3 regions of the Buttiauxella sp. AC038 genome follow, and region 3 is predicted to be linked to each of the others. Evidence: predicted binding sites of a transcription regulator. Region 3 holds the regulator's gene; each other region holds the start of a gene.

Region 1 (5,023 bases), 1.6 Mb from region 3:
CGAGATGCTGCAAGTTGGGAGTTTGCTGGGACAAAAGCTGGTGCTAAATGAGTTTGTTGCCTACACCAGTTTTATATCACTCAAGTCGGAACTCTCCGAGTACTCGCAAATCATCGTGATTATGGCACTGGCAGGATTCGCTAATCTGTCCGCACCCGCGGCACTGATTGGCGTACTGGGTGGTATTGTTCCCGCACAGAAAAGTTTTATCGCTCAAATGGGTGCAAAAGTCATTCTGGCAGGCACTCTATCCAATCTGATGAGTGCAGCTTTAACCGGGTTGTTTTACTTAATCGCCCACTGAAGCAAAACATTAACCGCTCTCCATCTCCAGGAGAGCGGTCTTATTAGATGAAACCCAGTAATGAAAAGAAGAAGTAGCCGATGACGATAATGATGATGGGTAAAACATAGAGCGGGAAAATTTGCAGGAAAATCGTGTGTCGTGGAACGACAATTTTTGCATCGATCTGCGCTTTCGTTAACCCTTCGGTGCCTTTTGCTTGTTCCAGAATCAACTGATCTTGCACACCTTCACGCAAAAACTTCGCCTGGCGGCTCATACGTGCCCCAGATGCCTGTAATGCGAGGCCAACAAATATCAGTGCGTAGATGACCCAGAACAGTATGTTTGCCTGCTGGTGGAACTCCGGTTGAGGCGAGTTGTACCAGAAGAAATTTAAAAATGGCGTATTGAAACGCATCATCTCAATCATGACATGAGCAAAATCCAGCATCACGGCATTAATGCCTGCCTGTTTTTCGCTGTGTGCATCCATAAACTTCAAAATCGAAATCAGTGTAGAAATTACCGCCGGGATAAAAATTACCCAGCCAGCCACACGTTTGAGTACGGCAATGCGTCCAGCTTGTTGATACGTCATTCGTTCCCCTTGGTTAAGACGCAACTTGTACGCACAAAGTCTACCTTGTCCGGTGTGATTTCGCCTGAGCTTTACGGGCGAATTTCACAAAGCAGTGGCATCCTCGGGTAATTCCAGCTATTGATTAGAGATCTTATCTTTAATACATAAATGACAGGAGTCGATAAATGGCTGTTACTCGCCAAATTGTAGCTGCAATTTTTGATATGGACGGTTTGTTGATTGATTCAGAACCGTTATGGGATGAAGCAGAGCTGGAGGTTATGGCAAGCATAGGCGTAGATATTTCCCGCCGTTGCGAACTACCCGATACGCTCGGCTTGCGTATCGATCTAGTCGTCGACCTGTGGTTCTCACACCAACCGTGGAATGGTCCAACGCGTGAAGAAGTGACCAACCGTGTCATTACCCGAGCCATCTCCTTAGTTGAAGAAAAACGCCCTCTCTTGCCAGGTGTGCGTAAAGCCGTTGCATTGTGCAAAGCACAGGGGCTGAAAGTAGGTTTAGCTTCTGCATCACCTCTGCATATGCTTGAACGCGTTCTGGAAATGTTTGATCTGCGTGACCAGTTTGATGCCATCGCCTCAGCTGAACACCTTTCTTACAGCAAACCGCACCCTCAGGTTTACCTGGATGCCGCAGCAAAATTAGGTGTCGATCCCCTTACCTGTGTGACACTTGAAGATTCCGTAAATGGAATGATTGCCACCAAAGCTGCACGGATGCGTTCAATCGTGGTTCCCGCCGAAGAAAACCATGATGATGTGCGCTGGTGTCTTGCCAACGTTAAACTCTCGTCACTGGTTGAATTACGCGCTGAACACCTGCTTGGCTAATCTTTTATAAGGTGCGGGACTCCCCGCATCTTTCTCGAAATCATACCTCCGTCAAAATTATTGAAACACTATTTCATATTAATTTGAATTTCCCCCATCCCGTATCTATTCTTGATTTACACGCGCATATGCGCTTTTCCGGATACCGGGGTAACTATGATTCTCGATGCTTTTAATCTGCAGGGTAAAGTCGCTATCGTCACAGGTTGTGACACTGGATTGGGTCAGGGAATGGCGATCGGCCTTGCTGAGGCTGGTTGTGACATCGTTAGTGTGAACCGCAAAATTCCGCACGAAACCGCGCAAAAAGTGGAAGCGCTGGGGCGACGTTTTCTCGCCATCCAGGCAGATTTAAGTCAGCACGAGGTCATTCCGGGCATCATCGAACAAGCTGTGGCGGGAATGGGAAAAATAGACATTCTGGTCAATAACGCGGGCACCATTCGCCGCGAAGACGCCCTTGAGTTTAGCGAGAAAAACTGGGACGACGTGATGAACCTGAATATTAAATCAGTGTTCTTTCTCTCTCAGGCGGTAGCAAAACAATTCATCAGGCAAGGTGGTGGCGGGAAAATTATTAATATCGCCTCAATGTTGTCATTCCAGGGCGGTATACGGGTTCCCTCTTATACGGCATCAAAAAGCGCGGTGCTCGGTGTCACGCGACTGCTGGCAAACGAATGGGCACAACACAATATTAATGTGAATGCCATTGCACCGGGATATATGGCTACTAACAATACTCAACAACTGCGTGAGGACGAAGTGCGCAGCCAGGAAATACTCGGCCGTATTCCAGCGGGCCGATGGGGTGTACCTGCGGATCTACAAGGCCCAATAGTTTTTCTCGCGTCAAGCGCGTCCGATTACGTCAACGGATATACCATTGCAGTCGACGGTGGCTGGCTAGCCCGGTAAATCCGCTATCGCCGGGTAACCGGCGGTAGCAAAATGTTACGCCGTCACCTCTTCCGTCTACTGTATAAAATCCCTATACTGTATGAATCGACAGTTTTCATCCAGGTAGTATCATGACGGCGGAAGGCCATCTTCTTTTTTCAATTGCCTGCGCAGTTTTCGCAAAAAACGCCGAACTCACGCCTGTGCTTGCTCAAGGAGACTGGTGGCATATTGTGCCGTCAGCCATTCTGACCTGCTTATTACCAGATATCGACCATCCAAAGTCGTTTCTGGGCCAGCGCCTGCCGTGGATTTCCAAACCTATCGCCCGTGCCTGCGGTCATAGGGGCTTTACACACAGTTTGTTTGCGGTGTTTGCAAGCCTTGCACTGTTCTATCTTAAAGTCCCTGAAACCTGGGTTATTCCCGCCGATGCGCTACAAGGCATGGTGTTGGGTTATTTGAGCCATATTCTGGCAGATATGCTTACGCCTGCTGGAGTTCCACTGCTGTGGCCATGCCGTCTGCGATTTCGCTTTCCGATTGTCAGACCGCAAAAAGGCAACCAACTTGAACGCGTTTTGTGTATGGCGCTGTTTGGTCTGGCTGTGTGGATGCCGCAAAGTTTGCCCGATAACAGTGCGGTACGTTGGTCATCACAGGTGATAATTTCAATGCAAATGACCTTCAACAGCCTTTTAAATCACCATTCAGCACAATAATTAGACGAAACTAATCAAAATGTAATAATCAATTCCTTTTGAATATAAGTGTCATTCTAAGCTTCTGGTACGATTTACAGAATAAAGATGGCAATCAGTCCATCTATTTAAAAAACACTCAGGAGATACGGGGATGAATTTTCCACTTATAGCGAACGTTATCGTGTTCGTTATTCTGCTGCTGTTGCTGGCGCAAACTCGCCACAAACAGTGGAGTCTGGCAAAGAAAGTACTACTTGGTTTAGCAATGGGCGTAGTGTTTGGCCTTGCGCTGCACACCATTTATGGCGAAGACAGCCCGGTACTTAAACAATCTATCCAGTGGTTTAACATCGTTGGTAACGGTTATGTACAACTGTTGCAAATGATCGTCATGCCATTAGTGTTCGCCTCAATTCTTAGTGCGGTAGCTCGTTTGCATAATGCCTCTTCACTGGGGAAAATCAGCTTCCTGACTATCGGAACCTTGCTGTTTACCACTTTGATCTCGGCACTTGTCGGCGTGTTGGTGACCAACCTGTTCGGTCTGACGGCTGAAGGTTTAGTACAAGGTACAGCTGAAACCGCTCGTCTAAGCACTATTGAAACCACCTACGTGGGCAAAGTGGCTGACCTGAACGTGCCGCAACTGATTCTGTCATTCGTGCCGAAAAACCCGTTTGCTGACCTGACTGGAGCGAATCCAACCTCAATCATTAGCGTAGTGATTTTCGCCGCATTCCTGGGTGTCGCCGCACTGAAATTACTCAAAGACGATGCGCCGAAAGGTGAACGTGTTCTGGTGGCTATCGACACGCTGCAAAGCTGGGTAATGAAGCTGGTGCGCCTGGTCATGCAATTGACGCCATATGGTGTACTTGCGCTGATGACCAAAGTTGTTGCCGGTTCAAACCTGCAAGACATCATCAAACTTGGTAGTTTCGTGGTTGCGTCTTATCTCGGTCTGGCAATTATGTTCGGCGTGCACGCAGTATTGCTGGCCGTAAACGGCGTGAGCCCGCTGAAATACTTCCGTAAGGTCTGGCCTGTACTGACTTTTGCCTTCACCAGTCGTTCAAGCGCCGCCAGCATTCCATTGAACGTTGAAGCGCAAACTCGCCGTCTGGGTGTTCCTGAGTCCATCGCAAGCTTTGCTGCGTCCTTTGGTGCCACCATTGGCCAGAACGGTTGTGCTGGTTTGTATCCTGCCATGCTGGCGGTGATGGTCGCTCCAACCGTCGGGATTAACCCGCTGGACCCTATTTGGATTGCAACTCTGGTTGGTATCGTAACCGTAAGCTCCGCAGGTGTTGCGGGCGTCGGTGGCGGTGCAACCTTCGCAGCCCTGATTGTTCTGCCAGCCATGGGCTTGCCGGTCACACTGGTAGCATTGCTGATTTCTGTTGAGCCACTTATTGATATGGGTCGTACTGCTCTGAACGTTAGCGGTTCAATGACTGCTGGTACTATCACCAGTCAGTTAATGAAGCAGACGGATAAAGAATTACTCAATAGCGATGAAGAAGCGGAATTGGCGCATCGCTAATCAGTAGCAAAACCACCTTATAATCTGCGACAATAAACGGTTCCTGTAACAGGGAACCGTTTTTTTTATTTATAACTTAGAGCCCCTCTCAGGGTGCCAAAATACTTTCGCCTTCTACGGACCTCTTCCCTCAATGAAACGACTCTGCATTCTACT
Region 2 (5,023 bases), 110 kb from region 3:
ATGATAGCTCGGGCGGTAGTCCGCATTAAAAGCATGTCCTGCTTCCGGGTAAACGATGATTTCTGCGTTGGCATTAGCGGCACGCAACGCATGGCGCATTGTTTCCACAGTATCCTGTGGAATTCCCGTGTCCTGCCCGCCATAAAGCCCAAGCACTGGCGCATTCAAATTGACTGCTATGTCGACTGGGTGATGCGGGGAGTTTAATGTCTTTTCGCCCACTAATTTTCCATACCAGGCCACAGCCGCTTTCAACTGCGGATTGTGTGCGGCATACAGCCACGTTATTCGGCCACCCCAACAAAACCCTGTCATCATCAAACGATGTGCATCACCACCGTTTCTTGCCGCCCAATTAGCGACGTGATCAAGATCCGCGAGCACCTGTGCATCGGGCACTTTTGAAACCAGCTCGCTGAAAAGGGTAGGGATATCGGCATACTCATTGGGATCACCCTGGCGGAAATAGAGCTCTGGCGCGATTGCCAGATACCCTTCCAGCGCCAGGCGGCGACAAACATCACGAATGTGTTCATGCACACCGAAAATTTCCTGCACCACGATTACAATCGGCAGTGGGCCTTCCGCCCCTTTTGGTCTGGCATGGAACGCCGGCATGTTTTCGCCCTGCGTAGGAATTGAGGTTTCCCCTGCATGAATAGCATCATCTGGGGTATGCAATACGGTTGAAGCAAGAGGGGAGGCCGCTGGCGCAAAATGCCCGCCCGGTGATTTACCTATATGTTCTTCTTTCATTGGCATTCTCCTTACCAGAATTAGCGCAGTGCGATAACTATAGCTTTTCCCCGTTATTCTTCGAGTTGCTGGTGGATTGTTTAGTCGCCTTCTTCTCAATATCAGAACTATGTGCGCCACCCATTTAAGTGTGATTTTCATCACTGTTTCAGTTGAAAATAATGTAACTTGTTTGATTCAAAGTGAAATGCGTCACGAAATTCTTTGCGAGGGTTCTGTACAGTACCCCCATTGCAATGTAAGCCAACCTATTCAATGCAGGAGTCTGTTATGTCCAAGTCTGATGTTTTTCACCTCGGCCTCACTAAAAGCGATCTGCAAGGGGCAACACTTGCCATCGTCCCGGGCGATCCTGAGCGAGTTGAAAAAATCGCTGTGCTGATGGATAAGCCGGTCAAATTGGCTGCCCACCGTGAATTTACTACCTGGCGTGCTGAGTTAGACGGCAAGCCAGTTATCGTCTGTTCCACCGGTATTGGTGGTCCATCAACCTCTATCGCGGTGGAAGAACTGGCACAGCTGGGGATTCGTACTTTCCTGCGTATCGGGACTACCGGTGCAATTCAGCCACATATCAATGTTGGTGATGTTCTGGTGACAACTGCTTCTGTGCGCCTTGACGGTGCCAGCTTGCACTTTGCTCCAATGGAATACCCGGCGGTTGCTGATTTTGCATGTACCACTGCACTGGTTGAAGCCGCGAAATCTATCGGCGCAACGACTCACATTGGTGTAACGGCGTCTTCAGATACCTTCTATCCTGGCCAGGAGCGTTACGACACCTTCTCAGGTCGTGTAGTGAATCGCTACAAAGGCTCTATGGAAGAGTGGCAGCAGATGGGCGTGATGAACTACGAGATGGAATCAGCAACACTTCTGACCATGTGTGCAAGCCAGGGCCTGCGTGCGGGTATGGTTGCGGGTGTGATTGTGAACCGTACTCAGCAAGAGATCCCGAACGCTGAGACCATGAAGAAAACGGAAAGCCATGCGGTGAAAATCGTCGTGGAAGCAGCTCGCCGCCTGATCTAGTCCCCCAAAGCCGGTGCAAGCCGGCTTAATTTTTACGCTTTGCGTAACGTCTCGCAGTAAACTCCTTTTCATCTGGACATTTATACAGCACAATTTTATTTTGCTGGTGTCTGGCATGGCTTGTTGGAGTGACTGTGGATATTTCTATTTTATTCGGGCTCGGTATTGCGCTGGTTGGGGTTCTGACTGGTTGGTTGCTGGCAAGTTTGCGGGCGGCCGGGCGGCAATCCGCACTGCATGAAGAACAAAGAGAAATCTACGGCGAACTGACTGCTGCACGGCAGGAGTTACAGCAAAACCAGCACTGGAAAGAAGAATGCGAGCAACTCAACCGCGAGTTGCGCACTCAGCTTGAAATTAACAGTGCCCAAGAAGCGGATATCCGCGAACTCTCCACGCTGCTTGAACAAACTCGTCTTAATGCTGATGACAAACATCGCCAGATGCTCAACAGCGAACAGCGCCTGAGTGAACAGTTTGAAAACCTCGCTAACCGCATCTTTGAACACAGTGGCCGTAAAGTTGAAGAACAAAACCGCCAAAGCTTGAATGGGTTGCTTTCACCACTGCGCGAACAACTGGATGGTTTCCGCCGCCAGGTTCAGGAAAGCTTTGGGCAGGAAGCTCGCGAACGCCACACGCTAACCCACGAAATTCGTAACCTTCAGCAATTGAATGCGCAAATGGCGCAAGAGGCGCTCAATCTCACCAAAGCCCTGAAAGGGGATAATAAAACCCAGGGTAACTGGGGTGAGGTTGTGTTGACGCGGGTGCTGGAGGCGTCTGGCTTACGCGAAGGGTATGAATACGAAACTCAGGTAAACATTCAGCTAGAAAATAATAGCCGCATGCAGCCGGATGTCATTGTGCGCCTCCCACAAGGCAAAGATGTGGTTATCGACGCCAAAATGACGCTGGTGGCCTATGAGCGTTACTACAACGGTGACGGCGACGTAACTCGTGAAATTGCCCTCAACGAGCATATTGCAGCGGTGCGTAACCACATTCGCATGCTGGGCCGTAAAGACTATCAGCAGTTGCCTGGGCTGCGGTCGCTGGATTATGTGCTGATGTTTATCCCGGTTGAGCCCGCATTTTTACTGGCGATCGACCGCCAGCCTGAATTGATCAGCGAAGCGCTCAGAAATAACATTATGCTCGTTAGCCCAACCACATTATTGGTGGCATTAAGAACGGTTGCCAATTTGTGGCGTTATGAGCACCAGAGCCGGAATGCGCAACAAATTGCCGAACGTGCCAGCCGACTCTATGACAAAATGCGCCTCTTTGTTGATGACATGTCGGCGATTGGTCAAAGCCTCGATAAAGCCCAGGATAATTACCGCCAGGCGATGAAAAAACTCTCTTCCGGGCGCGGCAATATTCTCATCCAGGCAGATGCATTTCGTGGTCTGGGCGTTGAGGTTAAACGTGAGATTAATCCTGATTTAGTCGAACAGGCCAGACTTGAAGAAGGCGATAATATCGAGCGCCATGAGCATGAAAACGACGAAGAGAAGAATATGGAAAACAGTTTGTAGCAAGAATAACTCGAGTTGCAGGTAGGCGGCAAAGGAACAAATCCCCAGGAGCTTACTAAAGTAAGTGACTGGGGTTTGTGAGTGCAGCCAACACCCCTGCAGCTTGAAGCATAGGGCTTTAGGGCTCATTCTGTTACACTTCACGAACATTTTTTGGATAAGCAGGCATTGAGATGGTTGAAGAATCCCAGGAAACAACACACTTTGGCTTTCGCACTGTAGCGAAGGAACAGAAGGCCGATATGGTCGCTAATGTGTTCCACTCTGTGGCCGCAAAATACGACGTAATGAATGACTTAATGTCATTTGGCATCCATCGTATATGGAAGCGTTTCACCATTGATTGCAGTGGTGTTCGTCGTGGTCAGCGCGTACTGGACTTAGCAGGCGGAACCGGTGATTTAACCGCTAAGTTCTCCCGTCTGGTAGGTGAAACAGGCGAAGTGGTTCTGGCTGATATCAATGACTCAATGCTGAAAATGGGGCGCGAAAAACTGCGCAACATCGGTGTGGTTGGCAACGTGAACTATGTTCAGGCTAACGCTGAAGCCCTGCCATTCCCGGATAATTTCTTTGACTGCATCACCATCTCTTTTGGCCTGCGAAATGTGACAGACAAAGAGAAAGCGCTGCGTTCAATGTATCGCGTATTAAAACCAGGTGGCCGCCTGTTGGTTCTGGAATTCTCTAAACCGATTATTGAACCACTGAGCAAAGCTTATGATGCGTACTCCTTCCACATTTTGCCGCGAATCGGTGAAATTGTTGCGCAGGATGCGGAAAGTTACCGTTATCTGGCTGAGTCTATTCGCATGCATCCTGATCAAGAAACATTGAAAGCGATGATGGAAGATGCGGGCTTTGAAAATACCACCTATTTCAACCTGACCGCTGGCGTAGTTGCTCTGCACCGTGGTTATAAATTCTGACAGGGAACTCGTGATGCCTTTTACACCGCTAATGACTGCCGGAATTGAAAATATTCTCAATACTTTTCTCTGGCGCGATCGGGGACTGAAAGCGGCACGTCAGCGCTTAGTGGGTAAGGTGTTACGCGTTGAGCTCAAAGAGTTCTCTTCGCCAATTGTTCTGGTCTTTAGCGAACAGCAAATTGATGTACTGGGTCAGTGGGAAGATGAAGCTGATTGCAAGGTGCTAACCGGGCTTGGCACCTTGCCTAAACTACGTGACAGGCAGCAGCTTACTGCGCTGATTCGCAGCGGTGAATTAGAGGTTCAAGGCGATCTTCAGGTTGTCCAGAATTGGGTTTCTCTGATGGATCTTGCCGAGTTCGATCCTGCTGAATTATTAGCACCTTACATCGGTGATATTGCCGCCGAAGGTATCAGTAAAGTTATCCGTGGTGGCGGTAAGTTATTCAAGAAAGGATTTACTCGTAACCAGCAATACCTGTCAGAAGCCATTACGGAAGAGTGGAAGATGGCACCGGGATCGCTTGAGGTTGCATGGTTTGCTGAGGAAACGGCAGCAGTCGAACGAAATGTTGACGCACTCATCGCGCGACTGAACAAACTGGAGAACAAATGACGCCTGGAGAAATTCGTCGCCTCTATTTCATTGTCCGCACTTTTCTTAGTTATGGTCTGGATGAACTGATCCCTCGTATCCGCATTACGCTGCCATTACGTATCTGGCGGCGTACGCTTTTCTGGATGCCAAACCGCCATAAAGAA
Region 3 (5,023 bases):
CCGGTTTTCGGGTCAAGCAAACGGCCGGTACGAGAACGGCCACCTTCCACAAAGTATTCAACGGAATAGCCACGGCTAAACAGCTCGCCAAGATATTCACGGAACACGGTGGAGTAGAGTTTGCTGCCCTTAAAGGTACGGCGAATAAAGAACGCGCCCAGGCGGCGGAAAATCGGGCCTGCTGGCCAGAAGTTCAGGTTGATACCCGCCGCAATGTGCGGAGGAACCAGCCCCTGGTGGTAAAGCACGTAAGACAAAAGCATGTAGTCCATGTGGCTGCGGTGGCAGGGAACATAGACAATCTCGTGGCCGTCGTGAGCCAGTTGGCGTACACGTTCTGCATTATGAACGTTAATGCCCTGGTACAGGCGGTTCCACGTCAGACCTAATACGCGGTCGGTCAAACGCACGGCTTCATAGGAGAAGTTCGCCGCAATCTCTTCCATCAAGGCAACAGCATTTTGCTGTGCTTTTTCATGGGAGATTTTCTTGCTGCGCGCTTCATCTTCTACTGCACGGGCAATAGCTTTTGAGGCCAGAAGTTTGTTAAACAGATCCTGACGTACCGGCAGACGCGGGCCTACAGTCGCTAAACGCTGGCGAGCAAAGTGCATACGCGCCACGCGTGCCAGTTTTTGGGCGATTTTTTTATCTGTACCGTGATCGGTTGCCATCTGGCGCAGCGAAACAGGTGCCGAGAACCGCACAAAACTGTCGCGCCCAAGCCAGGATACCGCGAAGAATTTCTGAATGCCGTTAAGCATCTTCAGTGGCGGGTTAACTTCGCCTTTTTCGCGACCCGGAGAGCGGCCAAACATCACCGATACCGGCACCATCTGCACATCCAGATTTGGATTGCTGCGGTGCAAGTCGAGATAATCATGGAATAGCTTGATCGACTCTTCTTTTGGCGTGTAATAAGTGAACACGCGCGGGCCGCCATGGATAAAGACATAGCGCGGCAATACCGCACCGTCGATCTCTAATGGCTCGAGAGGGTCGGGCAAGTTGTGCGCGAGGCATTGCGCGCGCAGGGTTAATAAGTCCGCCTTTGAGTTATACGGCAGAACGTACATTATTGGGCGTGTGGGATCTAAGCCCAGTTCGGCCTGTGGATCTGCCGGAATGGACTTGCTCTTTACCAGAACGCCTAATGGTAAATTAAGTAATTTGTAGTAGATTCTTGGCCAGCCTGACATAAACGATGTAAAGCCTCAGGTTAATGATGCAAATTCGCCGCAAGAATATCAGAATCTCACCCAGATTTCTGTGGCGTTATAATTTTGACAAGCATTGATGCAAATAATTTGAAAAGGTTTCCTAAAATGGCGAGCAGTACCACTGGACTTACCCGTATCATCAAAGCCGCAGGCTACTCATGGAAAGGGCTCAAAGCAGCCTGGATCAATGAAGCAGCTTTCCGCCAGGAAGGCGTTTCTGCCGTTATCGCCATTGCCATCGCATGTTGGTTAGATGTCGACCCCATTACCCGCATTCTACTTATCGGCTCAGTCGTGTTGGTCATGATTGTCGAGATCCTCAACAGCGCTATCGAGGCTCTTGTCGACCGTGTTGGCACTGATTATCACGAACTTTCCGGGCGAGCCAAAGACATGGGCTCGGCCGCAGTATTAATTTCAATTATCCTCGCGGTAATTACCTGGGTCACGCTGCTTTGGTCGCATTTGCGGTGATCTTTCCAGAATAGTTAAGTGCCTGGTTTTTTGCTTAATTTGTGGTTCCAAATTGACCTTTGACTGTATATACTCACAGCATAACTGTATAAACACCCAGGGGGCGGAATGAAAGCGTTAACTACCAGGCAGCAAGAGGTGTTTGATCTTATTCGGGATCATATCAGCCAGACCGGCATGCCACCGACTCGTGCCGAGATTGCTCAACGTCTGGGGTTCCGTTCTCCGAACGCCGCTGAAGAGCATTTAAAAGCACTTGCCCGTAAAGGTGTGCTTGAAATTGTTTCTGGCGCATCCCGTGGTATCCGCCTGTTGGTGGAAGAAGTGACCGGTATTCCACTGGTTGGGCGTGTTGCTGCAGGTGAGCCACTCCTTGCACAGCAACACATCGAAGGCCATTATCAGGTCGACCCATCACTGTTTAAACCAAATGCCGACTTCTTGCTGCGCGTCAGCGGTATGTCGATGAAAGACATCGGCATTATGGATGGCGATCTGCTTGCGGTTCATAAAACCCAGGATGTGCGTAATGGCCAGGTTGTTGTCGCGCGTATCGATGATGAAGTTACCGTTAAGCGCTTAAAACAACAGGGCAACACCGTTCATCTGTTGCCAGAAAACAGTGAGTTTGAACCGATCGTGGTTGACCTACGCGAGCATAACTTCTCTATTGAAGGGCTGGCTGTTGGGGTTATCCGCAACGGCGACTGGCTGTAAAATCTCTTTAGGTGATGCGCATTTAAAGTGCGCATCACTGCCTTAATTATCTTTGATCTCCTTCAGGAGATGTCATGCAATTATTCTCCACAGCGGATCGTGCGCTCTGGCGCCTCGCTTTACCCATGATTTTCTCCAACATTACTGTTCCGCTGCTTGGCCTTGTCGATACGGCTGTTATTGGTCATCTGGATAGTCCTGTTTATCTGGGCGGTGTTGCCATTGGTGCGACAGCAACCAGCTTCCTGTTTATGTTGCTGCTGTTTTTGCGAATGAGTACCACAGGTTTAACTGCTCAGGCTTTTGGTGCCAATAATCCCTCAGCGTTAGCTCGTGCACTGGTGCAACCATTATTACTGGCACTAGGGGCAGGGGTGGCAATTGTCTTACTGCGCGATCCCCTCATTTCACTCGCTTTACAAATTGTCGGCGGCAATCAGGATGTGCTCGTACAAGCGCAACGCTTTCTTGAAATCCGCTGGCTGAGTGCGCCAGCCTCGCTTGCCAACCTCGTTTTACTGGGATGGTTGCTAGGGGTTCAATACGCACGAGCTCCGGTTATCTTGCTGGTAGTCGGCAATCTTCTGAATATCGTACTGGATGTGTGGCTGGTGATGGGGGTGCACCTTGATGTTCAAGGGGCGGCACTTGCGACTGTTACTGCTGAATACGCGACATTTTTCATCGGATTGCTGATGGTGAAGAAGGCTATGGGCTTGCGAGGTATCAGCTTTGAGATGCTCAAACAGTCCTGGCGTGGCAATGTTCGGCGCTTACTGGCGCTTAATCGGGACATCATGTTGCGCTCGTTATTACTGCAAGTGTGCTTTGCTTCAGTCACCATCTTTGGTGCGCGCTTAGGCAGCGAAATTGTCGCCGTCAATGCGGTGTTAATGACTCTCCTGACGTTTACCGCTTATGCGCTTGATGGTTTTGCCTATGCTGTTGAAGCTCACTCCGGGCAAGCTTATGGTGCAAAGAATCGTGGTCAATTGCTCGAGGTTTGGGGGGCAGCTTGTCGGCAGGCGGGTTTAGTCGCGCTCATGTTTGCCGTGGTGTATGCCCTATTTGGCGAGCAAATTGTTTCTCTTCTGACGTCCATTTCCCAATTACAGCTACAGGCCGATCGTTATCTCCACTGGCAGATTGTGTTACCCGTGGTTGGTGTCTGGTGCTACTTGCTGGATGGGATGTTTATTGGCGCGACAAGAGGCGCTGAGATGCGTAATAGCATGGCGGTTGCCGCTGTTGGTTTCGGCCTAACGCTCTTCACTGTTCCGTATTTAGGCAACCACGGGTTATGGCTGTCTGTAGCGGTATTCCTTGCTCTGCGGGGGCTGGCGTTAGGTTGGATTTGGCGTCGTCACTGGCAGCAAAATAGCTGGTTTAACAATGTACAAAGTTAAGCCGTATGGTTAAAGATTCTTAGTTTTCTCCCCACCACCATATCCTTGACTACAATTATTATCACGTCCAGCAGATAGAGTGGTGTTGGCCAAATGGCAGCACATTGGACGTTGGTAATTTTTTAGCAGTTCTTCCCCCCGAACGATGAGGATATTATTATGAATAAAGACGAAATCGGCGGTAACTGGAAACAGTTTAAAGGCACAGTAAAAGAGAAATGGGGCAAACTGACTGACGATGATATGACTGTCATCGAAGGCAAACGCGATCAGCTTGTCGGTAAAATTCAAGAGCGTTATGGGTACGAAAAGGATAAGGCAGAGGAAGAAGTCGTTGATTGGGAAACTCGCAACAAATACCGTTGGTAATTAGCTTCCCTCAGATGTGTTAACTCTCAGCCCTGCCCTGGTACATGGATGTACCGTTCCATTCAACTCAAATCCAACCAATCTAACGAGATTTCTTCTTCGACTGAACTGAGTGGTCATGCCCGCAAGCATCCGGGTGGCTACAAGCTTCAACTTCTGCACATGCGCTGCATAAGCCATGCGCCTCAATAACGTTATGATGCAAAGCAAACCCTAACTGGGCCGCCAGTTGGTGCATGATATCTTCCACACCTTCCGCACTACGCTCCTTCACCGCACCACATCGATCACAAATAAACATCGCAGATGAGTGAGTTGGCTGATCGATAAGATTGCACAACACATAGCTGTTAGTGGACTCTACACGGTGTACAAAACCTTGTTCGAGCAGAAAATCGAGCGCACGATACACTGTCGGGGGTTTAGCTTGCGGTTCGCTGGCACGCAGTAAATCCAGCAAATCATAAGCACTGATAGCGCCCGCTTGCTGAGTCAGCAAACGCAATACTTCAAGACGTTGTGGTGTCAGGCGCACATTACGCTGCTCGCATAGTTTTTCAGCCTGCGCTAACACGTTTTGTGAAGTCGTGATGTCCATCAGTATTCCCCTGTAGATTAGCCCTACACTTTATCACAACGCGCAAAAAACGCCGAGTGGTGCGCTTAGCCACAACCTTTTGAGATGACTATCCCGGAGTTTGTTATGAATAAACCTGATTGCATTCGCCACTGGAAGGAAATAGAAGGTGACGATGATTCGACTTATCCAGACAGCGCAGAACGGTTTTCTATTGGCGCGCCACTGGCCCGCAAACTGGGTCTTAATCGCCTTGGAAT

Evidence for each region. The regulator LexA, encoded in region 3, represses DNA repair genes until DNA is damaged. The targets are predictions, from matches to a motif close to TNCTGTATGTACATACAGNA.
Region 1: AC0IXI_RS14325 (metal-dependent hydrolase) is a predicted target of LexA. The motif match lies at 2,715-2,734, and genes of this name have one in related genera.
Region 2: rmuC (DNA recombination protein RmuC) is a predicted target of LexA. The motif match lies at 1,859-1,878, and genes of this name have one in related genera.

The regions. Positions count from the first base shown of each region.
Region 1 covers NZ_CEEDCQ010000001.1:3,018,620-3,023,642, forward strand. The annotation lists gene AC0IXI_RS14305 (NupC/NupG family nucleoside CNT transporter) at 1-304, shown strand, start outside; gene AC0IXI_RS14310 (YniB family protein) at 348-884, opposite strand; gene hxpB (hexitol phosphatase HxpB) at 1,052-1,720, shown strand; gene kduD (2-dehydro-3-deoxy-D-gluconate 5-dehydrogenase KduD) at 1,877-2,638, shown strand; gene AC0IXI_RS14325 (metal-dependent hydrolase) at 2,752-3,342, shown strand; gene AC0IXI_RS14330 (L-cystine transporter) at 3,476-4,867, shown strand; gene AC0IXI_RS14335 (tetratricopeptide repeat protein) at 5,001-5,023, shown strand, end outside.
Region 2 covers NZ_CEEDCQ010000001.1:4,761,327-4,766,349, reverse strand. The annotation lists gene AC0IXI_RS22520 (dienelactone hydrolase family protein) at 1-756, opposite strand, end outside; gene udp (uridine phosphorylase) at 1,027-1,788, shown strand; gene rmuC (DNA recombination protein RmuC) at 1,923-3,329, shown strand; gene ubiE (bifunctional demethylmenaquinone methyltransferase/2-methoxy-6-polyprenyl-1,4-benzoquinol methylase UbiE) at 3,503-4,258, shown strand; gene ubiJ (ubiquinone biosynthesis protein UbiJ) at 4,272-4,877, shown strand; partial or broken gene ubiB (ubiquinone biosynthesis regulatory protein kinase UbiB) at 4,874-5,023, shown strand, end outside.
Region 3 covers NZ_CEEDCQ010000001.1:4,655,538-4,660,560, reverse strand. The annotation lists gene plsB (glycerol-3-phosphate 1-O-acyltransferase PlsB) at 1-1,199, opposite strand, end outside; gene AC0IXI_RS22050 (diacylglycerol kinase) at 1,326-1,694, shown strand; gene lexA (transcriptional repressor LexA) at 1,803-2,411, shown strand; gene dinF (MATE family efflux transporter DinF) at 2,486-3,817, shown strand; gene AC0IXI_RS22035 (CsbD family protein) at 3,977-4,186, shown strand; gene zur (zinc uptake transcriptional repressor Zur) at 4,269-4,784, opposite strand; gene AC0IXI_RS22025 (cupin domain-containing protein) at 4,890-5,023, shown strand, end outside.